Linked DNA regions of Jeotgalibacillus aurantiacus. The protein of the gene in region 1 interacts with the protein of each later gene in a pairwise test. Links are inferred from orthologs where the notes say so. Each region holds a gene or a part of one and is shown on either strand. Other genes may lie near its edges. The genes, in order: pepT and tpiA.

Region 1 (6,214 bases):
CATTGACGCTGAGCATAAAATAGCCGTACCAGGCTTCATTGATTCACATGTCCACATCATGGGAGGCGGGGGAGAAGGCAGCTACAAAACCCGAACGCCAGAACTTCAGCTGACAGATGCTACGCTTGGAGGTGTGACGACGCTCGTGGGTGTCATCGGAACAGACGGCACAACCCGCACCATGCCTTCACTGATTGCAAAAGCAAGAGCGCTGGAAGAGGAAGGCATTACATGTTACGTTCACACCGGCTCCTATCAGGTGCCAGTCAAAACGCTCACAGGTAAAATCGAGGATGACCTCATTTTGATTGACCGAGTCATTGGAGCGGGAGAGATAGCGATTGCCGATCACCGTTCCTCTCAGCCGACCGTTGAAGAAATGGCGAAGATTGCTTCTGCAGCAAGGATTGGTGGCATGTTATCGGGTAAAGCAGGTATCATAAACGTCCATGTTGGAGACAGCTATGATCATCTGAAAATCATTGAGCAGGTCGTTGAAACAACAGACATTCCAATCAGGCAGTTCTATCCAACACACATCAACCGGAATCCGCATCTATTTGAGGCAGGCATTGCTTATGCAAAGCGTGGAGGTTATGTTGATTTCACGACAAGCTCCATTCCAAAGTTTTTAGAAGAGGGAGAGGTAAAGTGCTCAACCGCCTTAAAAAGAATGCTTGAGGCTGGCGTACAGGCTTCACAAATTACTTTTACGTCAGATGGTCAGGCAAGCCTTCCTGATTTCGATCAGGATGGAGAACTCATTGGCCTGCAGATCGGAAAAGTGACTTCTCTTTATAAAGAGGTGCGAGATGCTGTGTTAGAAGAAAAGGTGCCTTTAAGTACGGCCATTCGTATGGTTACTCAAAACCCTGCTAAAATCTTAAAGCTTACTCAAAAAGGGGAGCTAGTGAGCGGGAAGGACGCCGACGTGGTGCTCTTATCGCACGATGACTACAGCATTGATTCTGTTTTTGCACTGGGGAAACTGATGGTACACAAAGGTGAAGCTGTTGTTAAAGGAACATTCGAATAAAAAAATATGGAAATAACTACATAAAAACGCTCCTACATTTACATGCAGGAGCGTTTTTTTACAAGATTGAAAATGCAGTAATGAAAAATACGACTGGTATGGTGATAAGGGCAATCGCTACCCCCAGGATAATGTTAACGAGAAACCCCTTCCAGCTTGAGAAGCGATGCACGACACCGGTCATTTTGCTAGTGATAATCATATTCCAAATTCCTAAGATAAAGCTTATTGCGCCTAACAGTAATGCCGATCCCTCTGGTAAAACAGATATCTCCATAAACCCCGGTCGCTGAAAGTACAGCTCTCCATAGATCATCACATATATTACCACTACTACTGTTAGGACGAGATTTGTAACCCCCGTTAATCCAAAGGTTTTTCTCATCTCCTGCACAGTACCAGAACCGTCTAACCAGCCACCAACCACCGTGTAGAGCCAGCTGCCAATATAATAGCCTCCCAAGCCAATGATCGGACCACCAATCAGTACAATAATTGCTATGAGGGCAGGGGATACAACAGAATTGATTCCCGTCTCCTGCAACGCATTTAACAGTCCTCCAATGCCTGCAATCATCAAAATAATTAAAGATAATTTCTTCTTATTCTGTTCAATCATATAACTGGTTGTCGCTTTCGGTTTAAACCAGACAGATAAAAATGGATTCATTATACCAGCTCCTTCCTGCTAAAAGGTACGTAATACTTATATAAAAGGTTTCATATTTTTCCTGAAAATAGGGGAGGGAAAGAGTGTGTACGTTATTGTAAACATGTAAACAAAATGTAAACATGAAGTATACAAATTAGTAAACATGTGTACAAATATGTATACATGTTGATTTGACTGGATGTGTACAAATGTGTTTACTTGTAAACGGAATTGTACACATGAAATCAGATTGTTCGGTACTTAAGATTGATTGACGAACTATTCAGCTTTCATTAAAGTGGAAACATGAGTTTGTTTTTGGTTAACAGACTCGAATACATAGTTTATTCAGGAGGTAACAATGACAAACGCAAGAATTGCAGCAGTTGATGTAGGTAACGATTCAATAAAAGCGCTTTTTGGAAAATCAGATTATGAAGTAAGTATTCCAAACGTAATTGCCCGTGATCGCGAAGACCGTCCTGTCATCGGGATTGAGGACCTTCACCAGAAGGATCCGCTCGATGGCCTTCATATTCGTGTACACTCCCCTGCCCTGCAGGACAACAACGTCATTTACCGTGTTGGCGACCTGGCAACAAAGAGTGATAACGCCACTGAGCTTGATCCGGGAAGTAGTAAGTCAGAAGAAGATCAGTCTCTTGTTATGCTATTCGCAACGATCGCACTTGATGCCGTTCGTGAGGAATCAGGATTTAAAGATAAAAATAATGTAGTTGATGCAACTTATACATTAGGAACAGGCCTGCCTTTACGTGAAGTGAAGGAAGGTAAGGACGTAGGGTTCCGTTCTCAGCTACTGGGCTCAGTACACCAGGTTGAGTTCCTCGTTACACCTAAATACCAGGGTAAAAAAGTAAACATCAAGTTTGAGGAAGTAAAAGTTTATCCGGAAGGATTTGCGGCGTTTATTAATCTCGTAATGGATAACGACGGGAAAATTATTAACCGCGACCTCATTGATAAGCAGATTCTGATTCAGGATATCGGTGGACTTTCAACGGATATCGCCGTGATCCGTAACCGTAACGTGGATGACGATAAAGCGCAGGGCTTCAACCTGGGTGTATCTGAATCACTTGAACAGATTCGTGAAGAAATCCGCTCAAGACACGGGGTTGAGCTCGATTCACGCCGTGATGTAGTCGACATTATCACAAAGAAAAATGACCGCAATCACATCATGGTTAAGGGAAGCCGTACAAGTGTCCATGACATTACGGACCGTATTCTCCTTGACCTTGCGAAGAAAGAATACCGTCATCTGCGCAACGTCTGGCAGAAAAACTCTCAGACTGAAATCTGCTACTTTGTCGGCGGCGGAGCGATGGTGTTAAAAGAGTATCTGAAGACGCTGAATAACAACCTCGATGGCTACAACATCGACTTCTTTGAGGATGAGAAAGAAAGCATCTGGATGATGGCTAATGCTTACCACAAGCTGATCAGTGACTTTGTACGCAAAAATTCATCTGCAAAGGAAGCTGCAGCTGCTAAAGATCAAAAAGAAGCAAAAGCAGTCTCTAAATAAGGTGTAAATGATGAGTGGGGGATCCGTTACTTCAATCAAGAGGGGACAGGCGATCACCTTTCGCCTCCCCTCTGATACTCCGGACCATCTGTTAAGGGAACTGCAGCGTTTGAAAGAGACAGAAAAACGCAACTTCTCCAGTAAAATTGCTGAGTATGCGCTTGAGGGACTTGGTCGCAACGCTCAAAAGGAAAGAGAAACGATTACTGTTCCCCTTCCTAAGCAGCTGTCCAAAGAGCAGCGTTCATGGCTCAGACACGCACATTCAGAAGCCTTACTTGGAAATATTGTTTATCAGCTATTGAATGACCCGGTAAGAGCTACCGCCATTCTTGCTTCAATGAACAGCAACTCTTTATCTGTGGATGACGCTCTTTATCTTCAAGAAGAAGAAAAACCACAGGCTGTGGATTATTCGTATGAACGTGAAGAAAGAGCAACACTGCCTTCTAAGCCATCATTTTCAGATGACGATCTCATGGATCTGAACTGGGATGATATAAAAACAGAAGAGTCTGAACCGGCAGAAAAAGAAGAAAAAGAAGAAAAAGAAGAAAAAGAAGAAAAAGAAGAAAAAGAAGAAACCCTCGATGATTTGCTCGGGAGTTTCCTCGAGAAAATGAATAAATAAATGAATAAAAAGACATCTATTGTAAATAGATGTCTTTTTGTTTTAATTAAATATCATTTTGTTCCTTATTCTTCATTTTTATTCTGCGGCTATTCATGAACAGAATCACTGCGCCTACAGTGGAGAAAAATAGAATCATATAATTAAAGGGTTCCGGGTTAGGATCGTTAATGATCAGATAAAAAATCCGGAACGAATTGATCAGAAGAATAATACTGAAAAACAAATCTAGTTTACGTAAGTCCAAAACAGTCCCCGCTTTCTTAGCTCAGCACTTATAAACATGTGAATAGGTCAGGTTATGCTTTTATTTATCCACATGTGGAAAACGTTTAGCAATCCCTACGATGACTTGAACTGCTTTTTCCATGTTGTCCACAGAGATATACTCAAATTTACCGTGGAAATTCTCTCCGCCGGTAAAGATGTTGGGTGTTGGCAGTCCCATAAAGGATAGCTGAGACCCATCGGTGCCGCCGCGAATTGGCTCAATGATGGCATCAATGCCAAGGTCATTCATCGTTTCCTGTGCAATATCCACAATAAAACGCACAGGTTCAATTTTTTCACGCATATTGTAATACTGATCTTCCACAAGTAACGTAACAGTGCCTTCTCCATGTTTGGCATTTGTTTCATTTGCAGCGCGTTGCAGCAGCTTTTTACGGGCTTCAAATTTCTCGCGGCTATGGTCACGGATAATGTACTCCATTTCCGTTTTTTCCACATCACCTGACATGTGCAGGAGGTGGAAGAATCCTTCATAGCCTGATGTGAATTCAGGAGCTTCATCTAATGGAAGAAGACGGTTAAATTCCATTCCGATCTTTAGTGAATTCACCATTTTATTTTTTGCTGTCCCCGGGTGTACGTTGTTTCCTTTGATGACGACCTTTGCTCCTGCAGCGTTAAAACTCTCGTACTGTAATTCTCCAAGTGGGCCACCGTCAATTGTATAAGCATATTGAGCACCAAAACGCTCAACATCAAACTTGTGGGGACCACGACCGATTTCCTCATCAGGTGTAAAGGCAACGCGGATCTTTCCATGCTTAATTTCCGGATGCTGAATCAGATAATTCATGGCCGTCATGATTTCAGCAATTCCAGCCTTGTTATCAGCACCTAAAAGAGTGGTACCGTCTGTTGTAATCAAGGTATGTCCCTTATATTTATTGATCTCAGGGAATTCACGGGGTGATAAAACGACATTCAGCTCTTCGTTTAACGTGATATCGCCGCTTTCATAGGTCTCAATGACCTGTGGATTGACGTTTGTTCCTGTAAAGTCGGTTGCCGTATCCACGTGGGCCAGGAAACCAATGGTTGGTACATCCGCATCCGTATTAGAAGGAAGAGTTGCCATTAAATAGCCGTTTTCATCAACCTCTACTTCCTCCATCCCAATATCCTTTAACTCATTTTCAAGTAAGCGCAGCAGATCCCACTGCTTTTCAGTTGATGGTGTGGTGGCAGATGCGGCATTGGATTGTGTATCGATTTTTGCATATGTAATTAAACGGTCCATTAATTCATGTTTCATGATTTGTTCCTCCTGTAGTGAGTACTGAGTTCTTCATTTTTAGTATATCATTTTCGGGGATGGATCAGTAAAGATGGGGATACTGAGAAGAATGACAAACCGGGCTGGGACGCGTCCTAAACTTTTCTTGATGTCTAGCTGCGGCGACTAGCCCCTCGAGGTCATAAGTCAAAGCTGAACGAGGGCAAAGGTCAGCCCTCTTGTCATCTTCGCCTTATGCTGATCGGGGCTGGACGAGTCGCCTCAGCTTTTCCGAGGCCGCGCAGTGAGCCAGCTATGCTGCACACAGCTGTCGCTTCACTGCCGCTGGAATCTGTGGATACGGCCCAGCCTTATAACGACTTTATTAGGCAAAAACTGTACAAATAGCTTTTATATGATGGCAGGTTGATAGTTGATTAAATTAGAGCAAGAATGTGCGGGAAATCGGTTAGTGTTGGCGAAAAATGTATAGGTCTATTTACACTAAACTGACGAATTTCCCCAGGAACTCACGAAAGTGTGATGTAACCTCATGAACTCGGCTCATAACCTCACAAACCCCACAGCTAACCTCACAAACTACCCGTACAACCTCACGAATTCCGCCGCCGCGCTCATCCTCCCCAACAAAAAATCCGGAATACGCCTGTTAAACGCGTGTTCCGGATCTGATAACGTTAGGTTATTTCAGGATGAAGCTGATTTTGCTTAATCCATGGTCTTAATTTGACGAATATTGGTATAAATAAAGCAGAAACGAATGCTGCTTTAATCAGGTTAAACGGGATAATCGCGCCAAGTGTTGTTGAAAGTTTTAC
Region 2 (6,037 bases), on another replicon or contig:
TGCTGCGATTGGCGGTGCCGGTGGAGCGGGACAGGCGCTTGTAAAGGACCTCGATAACGGATTTTTCTCGCGGCTTCTGCTGACACCAAGCTCACGACTTGCGATCGTGCTCGGACCGATTATTGCCGGGATGCTGCAGCTCGTGATCCAAGCCGGACTTATTATCTGCGTTGGTTTTTTCCTCGGCCTTGAAGTGGCTGGAGGCGCCCTAGGTGTCGTCGTTGTGCTGTTGCTCACGTTGGGTTGGGGGCTTGCCTTTGCAGGTTATTCCGTCGGAGTCGCCTTGCGCGCTAAAAATGCACAGTCTGCCCAGGCAGGAACATTTATCTTCTTCCCGCTCATTTTCCTGAGCACGACGTTTGTGCCGTATGAGCTGATTGATGCTGCGTGGCTGAAGGTGGCTGCATCAATTAACCCTGTCACGTATCTGTTCGAAGCAATGCGTGCTGTTTTGATTGACGGCTTTACTGATACATGGCCGATTGTGCTTGGGTTCTTAGTCATCATCGGGTTATGTGCGATTACCATTACGTTTTCAGCCGTTTCTGCTAAAAAGGCTGTTAGTACGGATTGACATCGAATATTGAAGCCGTGCCGGGACATTCCTCCGCTTTCCGCGGCCGCGCGGTGAGCCAGCTAATGCTTCGCATTACGCTGTCTCACCTGTCGCTCCTCTGCCGCAGGAGTCTGCGGAATGTCCCGGCACTTTTATTAAATACAATCTAAGTGATATCAATGTAAGCATTATTTAGTTCAAGAAAGTTAAAATTCAAAAAAAGTCAATGAAAAGGCCGACTCTCAAAGAGCCGGCCTTTTCTTATACATGCTCAAACGTCTTGCAATCCGTTTCGTCACTGGAGTCGGCATGGCCTTTGTGGGCACCGACAAAAATCTTTTCCGCCCCACACCTGCTGCCTTCCCGGTTAAATTTACAGCTATCCACTTCGCACATAATGATTTGCTCCATTAAAAACGCCTCCTCTTTCAAGATCTTTTGAATCAGAATACGTCTGGATTAAATCTCTGCTACCTTCATTATAGCCAATGAAAGACAAAGCGTGAATTATTTTCTGTATTTTCTGACATTAATTCGAACTGGCCAGTTCTCACTTATTATTCTCCAGCCCTGACTTAAATATGTTATTTAGTCTTAGGAGCCGTAGAACTTAATGGATCTAATAATTTCAAACAACAAAGTCAGCTGGTAATTAAAATTACTGAGTGCCGGGTCATTCCGTAGACTCCTACGGCAGAGGAGCGACAGGTGAGACAGCGTAGTGCGTAGCACTAGCTGGCTCACCGCGCGGCCGTGGAAAGCGAAGGAATTACCCGGCACGGTTTCCTTATCCTACACCTCTTTATGTTCAGAAAACAAGATGCCCCTCGGCCCGGTTTTAAAAAACAAAAAACAGGACTACCCAAAAGGATAGTCCTGCATATACCATTCACTAATTAGCGAAGGTTATAAAACGTTTTTGCACCAAGGTACTGAGCCGTTGCAGCCAGCTGATCTTCGATACGAAGAAGCTGATTGTACTTCGCAACGCGGTCTGTACGTGATGGAGCACCAGTCTTGATTTGACCAGCGTTTGTCGCAACAGCGATGTCAGCGATCGTTGCATCTTCTGTTTCACCAGAACGGTGAGAGATAACAGCTGTGTAACCAGCGCGCTTTGCCATTTCGATTGCGTCAAATGTTTCAGTCAGTGTACCGATCTGGTTCACTTTGATCAGGATAGAGTTACCAATACCCTGCTCGATTCCCTGTGAAAGCTTCGTTGTGTTTGTAACGAATAGATCGTCACCAACAAGCTGTACGCGGTCACCGATTTTTTCAGTTAGAAGCTTGAAGCCATCCCAGTCATTTTCGTCAAGACCGTCTTCGATTGATACGATTGGGTACTTGTCAGCAAGCTCAGCATACCAGTCAACCATTTCAGCAGATGTTTTCACAACGCCTTCGCCTGACAGGTGGTATTTGCCGTCTTCTTTGTTGAAGATTTCAGAAGCTGCTACGTCCATCGCAAGAACAACTTCTTCGCCTGGCTTGTAGCCAGCTTTTTCGATTGCTTCGATGATTGTTGAAAGTGCTTCTTCGTTAGAGCTTAGGTTTGGAGCAAATCCACCTTCGTCACCTACAGCTGTGTTCAAGCCTTTTGCCTGAAGTACTGCTTTAAGTGCGTGGAAGATTTCTGCGCCCATGCGAAGTGCTTCACGGAATGTTTCAGCACCTACAGGCATAACCATGAATTCCTGGATGTCCACGTTGTTGTCAGCGTGCTCTCCACCGTTTACGATGTTCATCATTGGTACCGGAAGCTGCTTCGCGTTTACGCCGCCAAGGTACTGATAAAGTGGGATATCAAGGTAGTCAGCTGCAGCGTGTGCAACGGCCATAGATACACCCAGGATTGCGTTAGCGCCAAGCTTGCTCTTGTTTTCAGTTCCATCAAGCTCGATCATCGCTTTGTCGATTGAAACCTGATCAAGTACTGAGTAGCTGTCGATCAGTTCAGGTGCGATGATGTTGTTTACGTTCTCAACTGCTTTCAGAACGCCTTTTCCAAGGTAACGGCCTTTGTCGCCGTCACGAAGTTCAACTGCTTCGTATTCACCAGTTGATGCACCAGATGGTACTAATGCACGGCCAAATGCGCCGCTTTCTGTAATAACTTCCACTTCTACTGTTGGGTTGCCGCGTGAGTCTAATACTTCGCGTGCATACACATCTACAATAAATGGCATTGTTAAATCTCTCCTCGTTTTGAATAATTTTTGTTCATTCAGCTTACTTACAATCAGTCGGACGATCACCGCAAATTCACGTCCTGATGTTGCCGGGTCAACCATTCGTTCGGCAGGCCGGAATCACTGCCGGACGCGTTTTGTTTTACTTTTTAATTAAAGAATCACCTGTCATTTCCTCCGGCTTTTCAACCTTCAGAAGATCAAGCATCGTTGGGGCCAGGTCGCCAAGGATTCCTCCGTCGCGAAGCTCCACACCCTCTTTTGTGACGATCACAGGGACAGGGTTTGTTGTGTGTGCAGTCATTGGCTTGTCATCTGTCGTAATGACTTCGTCTGAGTTACCATGATCTGCTGTGATAATGGCATGGCCGCCTTTTTCATGGATCAGATCCACGATTTTGCCAAGACATTCGTCAACGGCTTCAATCGCTTTGATGGTAGGCTCAAGCATACCACTGTGTCCAACCATATCCGGGTTGGCAAAGTTTAAAAGGATGGCATCGAATTTGTCCTGATTGATTGCTTCAAGTAACGCGTCCGTCACTTCGTAAGCGCTCATTTCAGGCTGTAAATCGTACGTTGCCACCTTTGGCGAATCGATGAGAATACGTTCCTCACCCGGGAACACTTTTTCACGTCCACCGCTCATAAAGAACGTCACGTGAGGATACTTTTCTGTTTCAGCAATACGGAGCTGCGTTAATCCATTTGAGGACAGCACTTCTCCGATTGTGTTTTTCAAATCTTCACTCTTGAAGGCAACATCTGCCTGAACTTTGTCACTGTAGTGCGTAAAGGATACGAACTGCAGCTTTTCAGGTTTGTTTTCTCCAAGGTCAAATCCTTCGAAGTCCGGATTCGTTAAAGCCGATGAAATCTGGATTGCACGGTCAGGCCGGAAGTTGAAGAAGACAACAGAATCCTGGTCCTCGATTCTCCCAACAAGCGCTCCATCTTTTTCAATGACAAATGGAATCACGAATTCATCATACACTTTTTCATCGTAGGAAGCCTGAACACCTTCTTCAGCAGAACTGTAGGAAGGACCCACACCGTCAACCATCACACGGTAGGATTTCTCAACGCGTTCCCAGCGATTGTCACGGTCCATGGCATAATAGCGTCCCGAGATTGACGCAAATTCGCCGACGCCGATTTCCTTCATTTTTGCTTCCGTATCCGCAATATACTGAAGCGCTGTTGAAGGTCCTACGTCGCGGCCGTCAAGGAAGCCGTGAACATAAACATTTGTCAGCCCTTCCTGTTTTGCAAGCTCAAGCAGTGCAAACAGGTGGCTGTAATGGCTGTGCACGCCGCCATCAGATAACAGACCCATAATGTGAAGAGCCTTGTTATGACGCTTGGCATTATCTACTGCGCGAAGGAATTCCGGGATAGAGAAAAATTCCTTTTCACGAATGGAGATGTTGATGCGCGTCAGGTTCTGATAAACCGTACGGCCGGCACCGATATTTAAATGACCAACCTCTGAGTTACCCATTTGTCCTCCCGGAAGTCCGACAGCTTCACCGCTTGCTGTCAGCGTGTTATGAGGATAGGTTTCCCAGTAACGGTCAAAATTCGGCTTATTTGCCTGTGCAACAGCGTTTCCCTTTGTTTCATCACGAAGGGCAAAACCGTCCAGGATAATGAGGGCAACAGGTGCTTTAGGCATTCGCTCCAGCCTCCAGAAGTGCAAGGAATGAATCCGCTTCTAAGCTTGCACCACCAACAAGGGCGCCGTCAATATCACTTTGGTCCATATATTCTTTAATATTTGCAGGTTTTACACTGCCGCCGTACTGGATACGGACTGCATCTGCTGCGTCTTTAGATACCGCTTCAGCCACGACAGCACGTACGTGTGCACATACTTCATTGGCATCTTCAGCTGTAGACGATTTACCCGTTCCAATGGCCCAGATTGGCTCATAAGCGATCACAGTATTTTTCACCTGCTCCTCACTTAAGCCTTCAAGCGCTGCTTTTACCTGACCGGCAACGAAATCTTTTGTTTCGTTATTTTCGCGCTGTTCAAGCGTTTCACCTACACACACGATTGGTGTAAGGCCGTGGTTGAATGCAGCGTGAGTCTTTTTATTCACAGCCTCATCTGTTTCGTTGAACAGTTCACGACGCTCAGAGTGACCTAAAATCACATATTGAACGCCAAGGTCTTTTAGTGCGACAGGGCTGATTTCACCTGTAAACGCACCATTGTCTTCAAAGTGCATGTTCTGTGCACCTACTGCTACGTCTGAATTTCCTGTTAAGCCAACAAGGCTTTCAAGGAAAAGAGCCGGCGAGCAGATCACAGCATCCACTTTGTCAGCAGAAGGTACTTTACCTGCTACTTCTTCTGTAAATGCTTTTGCTTCTGCAGCTGTTTTATTCATTTTCCAGTTTCCTGCAATAATCGGTTTACGCATTGATCTCATCCTTTCCTGGTCTGGCTATTACTTATCGTTTAATGCGACAACGCCTGGAAGATCTTTACCTTCCATAAACTCAAGAGAGGCACCGCCACCTGTTGAGATGTGACTCATCTTGTCAGCCATACCGAATTTCTCCACGGCTGCTGCTGAGTCTCCTCCACCGATGACAGAATATGTATTCTGTGCATCAGCAAGGGCCTGTCCTACTGCCTTCGTTCCGTTTGCAAATGAATCAAGCTCGAATACACCCATCGGTCCATTCCAGATCACAAGCTTGGACTGCTGAATCACGTCGCGGTATAGCTCACGTGTTTTCGGTCCGATATCAAGACCTTCCCAGTCCGCCGGGATCTCATCAACTGCTACTTCTTTGATGTTGGCATCATTTGAAAAATCATCTGCAACGACAATATCAACCGGCATATAGAACTTAACGCCTTTGTCTTCTGCTTTTTTCATAAATTCTTTCGCAAGCTCGATCTTATCTTCTTCTAAAAGAGACTTACCGATTTCGTGGCCCTGTGCTTTTACGAATGTATAAGCAAGTCCGCCACCGATAATCAGGTTATCCACTTTGTCTAAAAGATGATCGATTACGCCGATCTTATCTTTTACTTTTGCTCCGCCAATAATGGCTGTGAATGGACGCTCAGGATTTGATAATGCTTTTCCTAACACATCAAGCTCTTTTTCCATTAACAGACCTGATACAGCTGGAAGATGTTCAGCAATCCCTGCTGTTGATGCGTGTGCACGGTGAGCTGCGCCAAATGCATCGTTTACGTATACATCAGCAAGCGCAGCAAATTCCTTAGAAAGCTCAGCATCGTTTTTCTCTTCACCAGGGTAGAAAC

Evidence for each region.
Region 2: the proteins of pepT (region 1) and tpiA interact in binary tests that used the Escherichia coli proteins (3 or more experiments, as listed by UniProt). The link is inferred for Jeotgalibacillus aurantiacus from one-to-one orthologs.

Annotation. Positions count from the first base shown.
Region 1 is NZ_JACNMS010000001.1:679,293-685,506, reverse strand. Bases 3,297-6,214 are described here. They hold pepT (peptidase T), read right to left. Parts: upstream 5,415-6,214; coding sequence 4,179-5,414; downstream 3,297-4,178. Other genes in these bases: H7968_RS03185 (ECF transporter S component), read right to left, coding at 6,074-6,214; H7968_RS03195 (hypothetical protein), read right to left, coding at 3,918-4,118; H7968_RS03200 (hypothetical protein), read left to right, coding at 3,297-3,871. Outside these bases: iadA (beta-aspartyl-peptidase), read left to right, coding at 1-1,036; H7968_RS03210 (YIP1 family protein), read right to left, coding at 1,095-1,706; H7968_RS03205 (ParM/StbA family protein), read left to right, coding at 2,050-3,240; more of H7968_RS03200, read left to right, coding at 3,251-3,296. UniProt on the Escherichia coli protein: Cleaves the N-terminal amino acid of tripeptides.
Region 2 is NZ_JACNMS010000007.1:110,591-116,627, forward strand. What follows is about bases 3,297-6,037. They hold tpiA (triose-phosphate isomerase), read right to left. Parts: upstream 5,178-6,037; coding sequence 4,416-5,177; downstream 3,297-4,415. Other genes in these bases: gpmI (2,3-bisphosphoglycerate-independent phosphoglycerate mutase), read right to left, coding at 3,297-4,423; H7968_RS16690 (phosphoglycerate kinase), read right to left, coding at 5,205-6,037. Outside these bases: H7968_RS16665 (ABC transporter permease), read left to right, coding at 1-574; H7968_RS16670 (DUF1540 domain-containing protein), read right to left, coding at 818-967; eno (phosphopyruvate hydratase), read right to left, coding at 1,453-2,745; more of gpmI, read right to left, coding at 2,891-3,296. UniProt on the Escherichia coli protein: Involved in the gluconeogenesis. Catalyzes stereospecifically the conversion of dihydroxyacetone phosphate (DHAP) to D-glyceraldehyde-3-phosphate (G3P).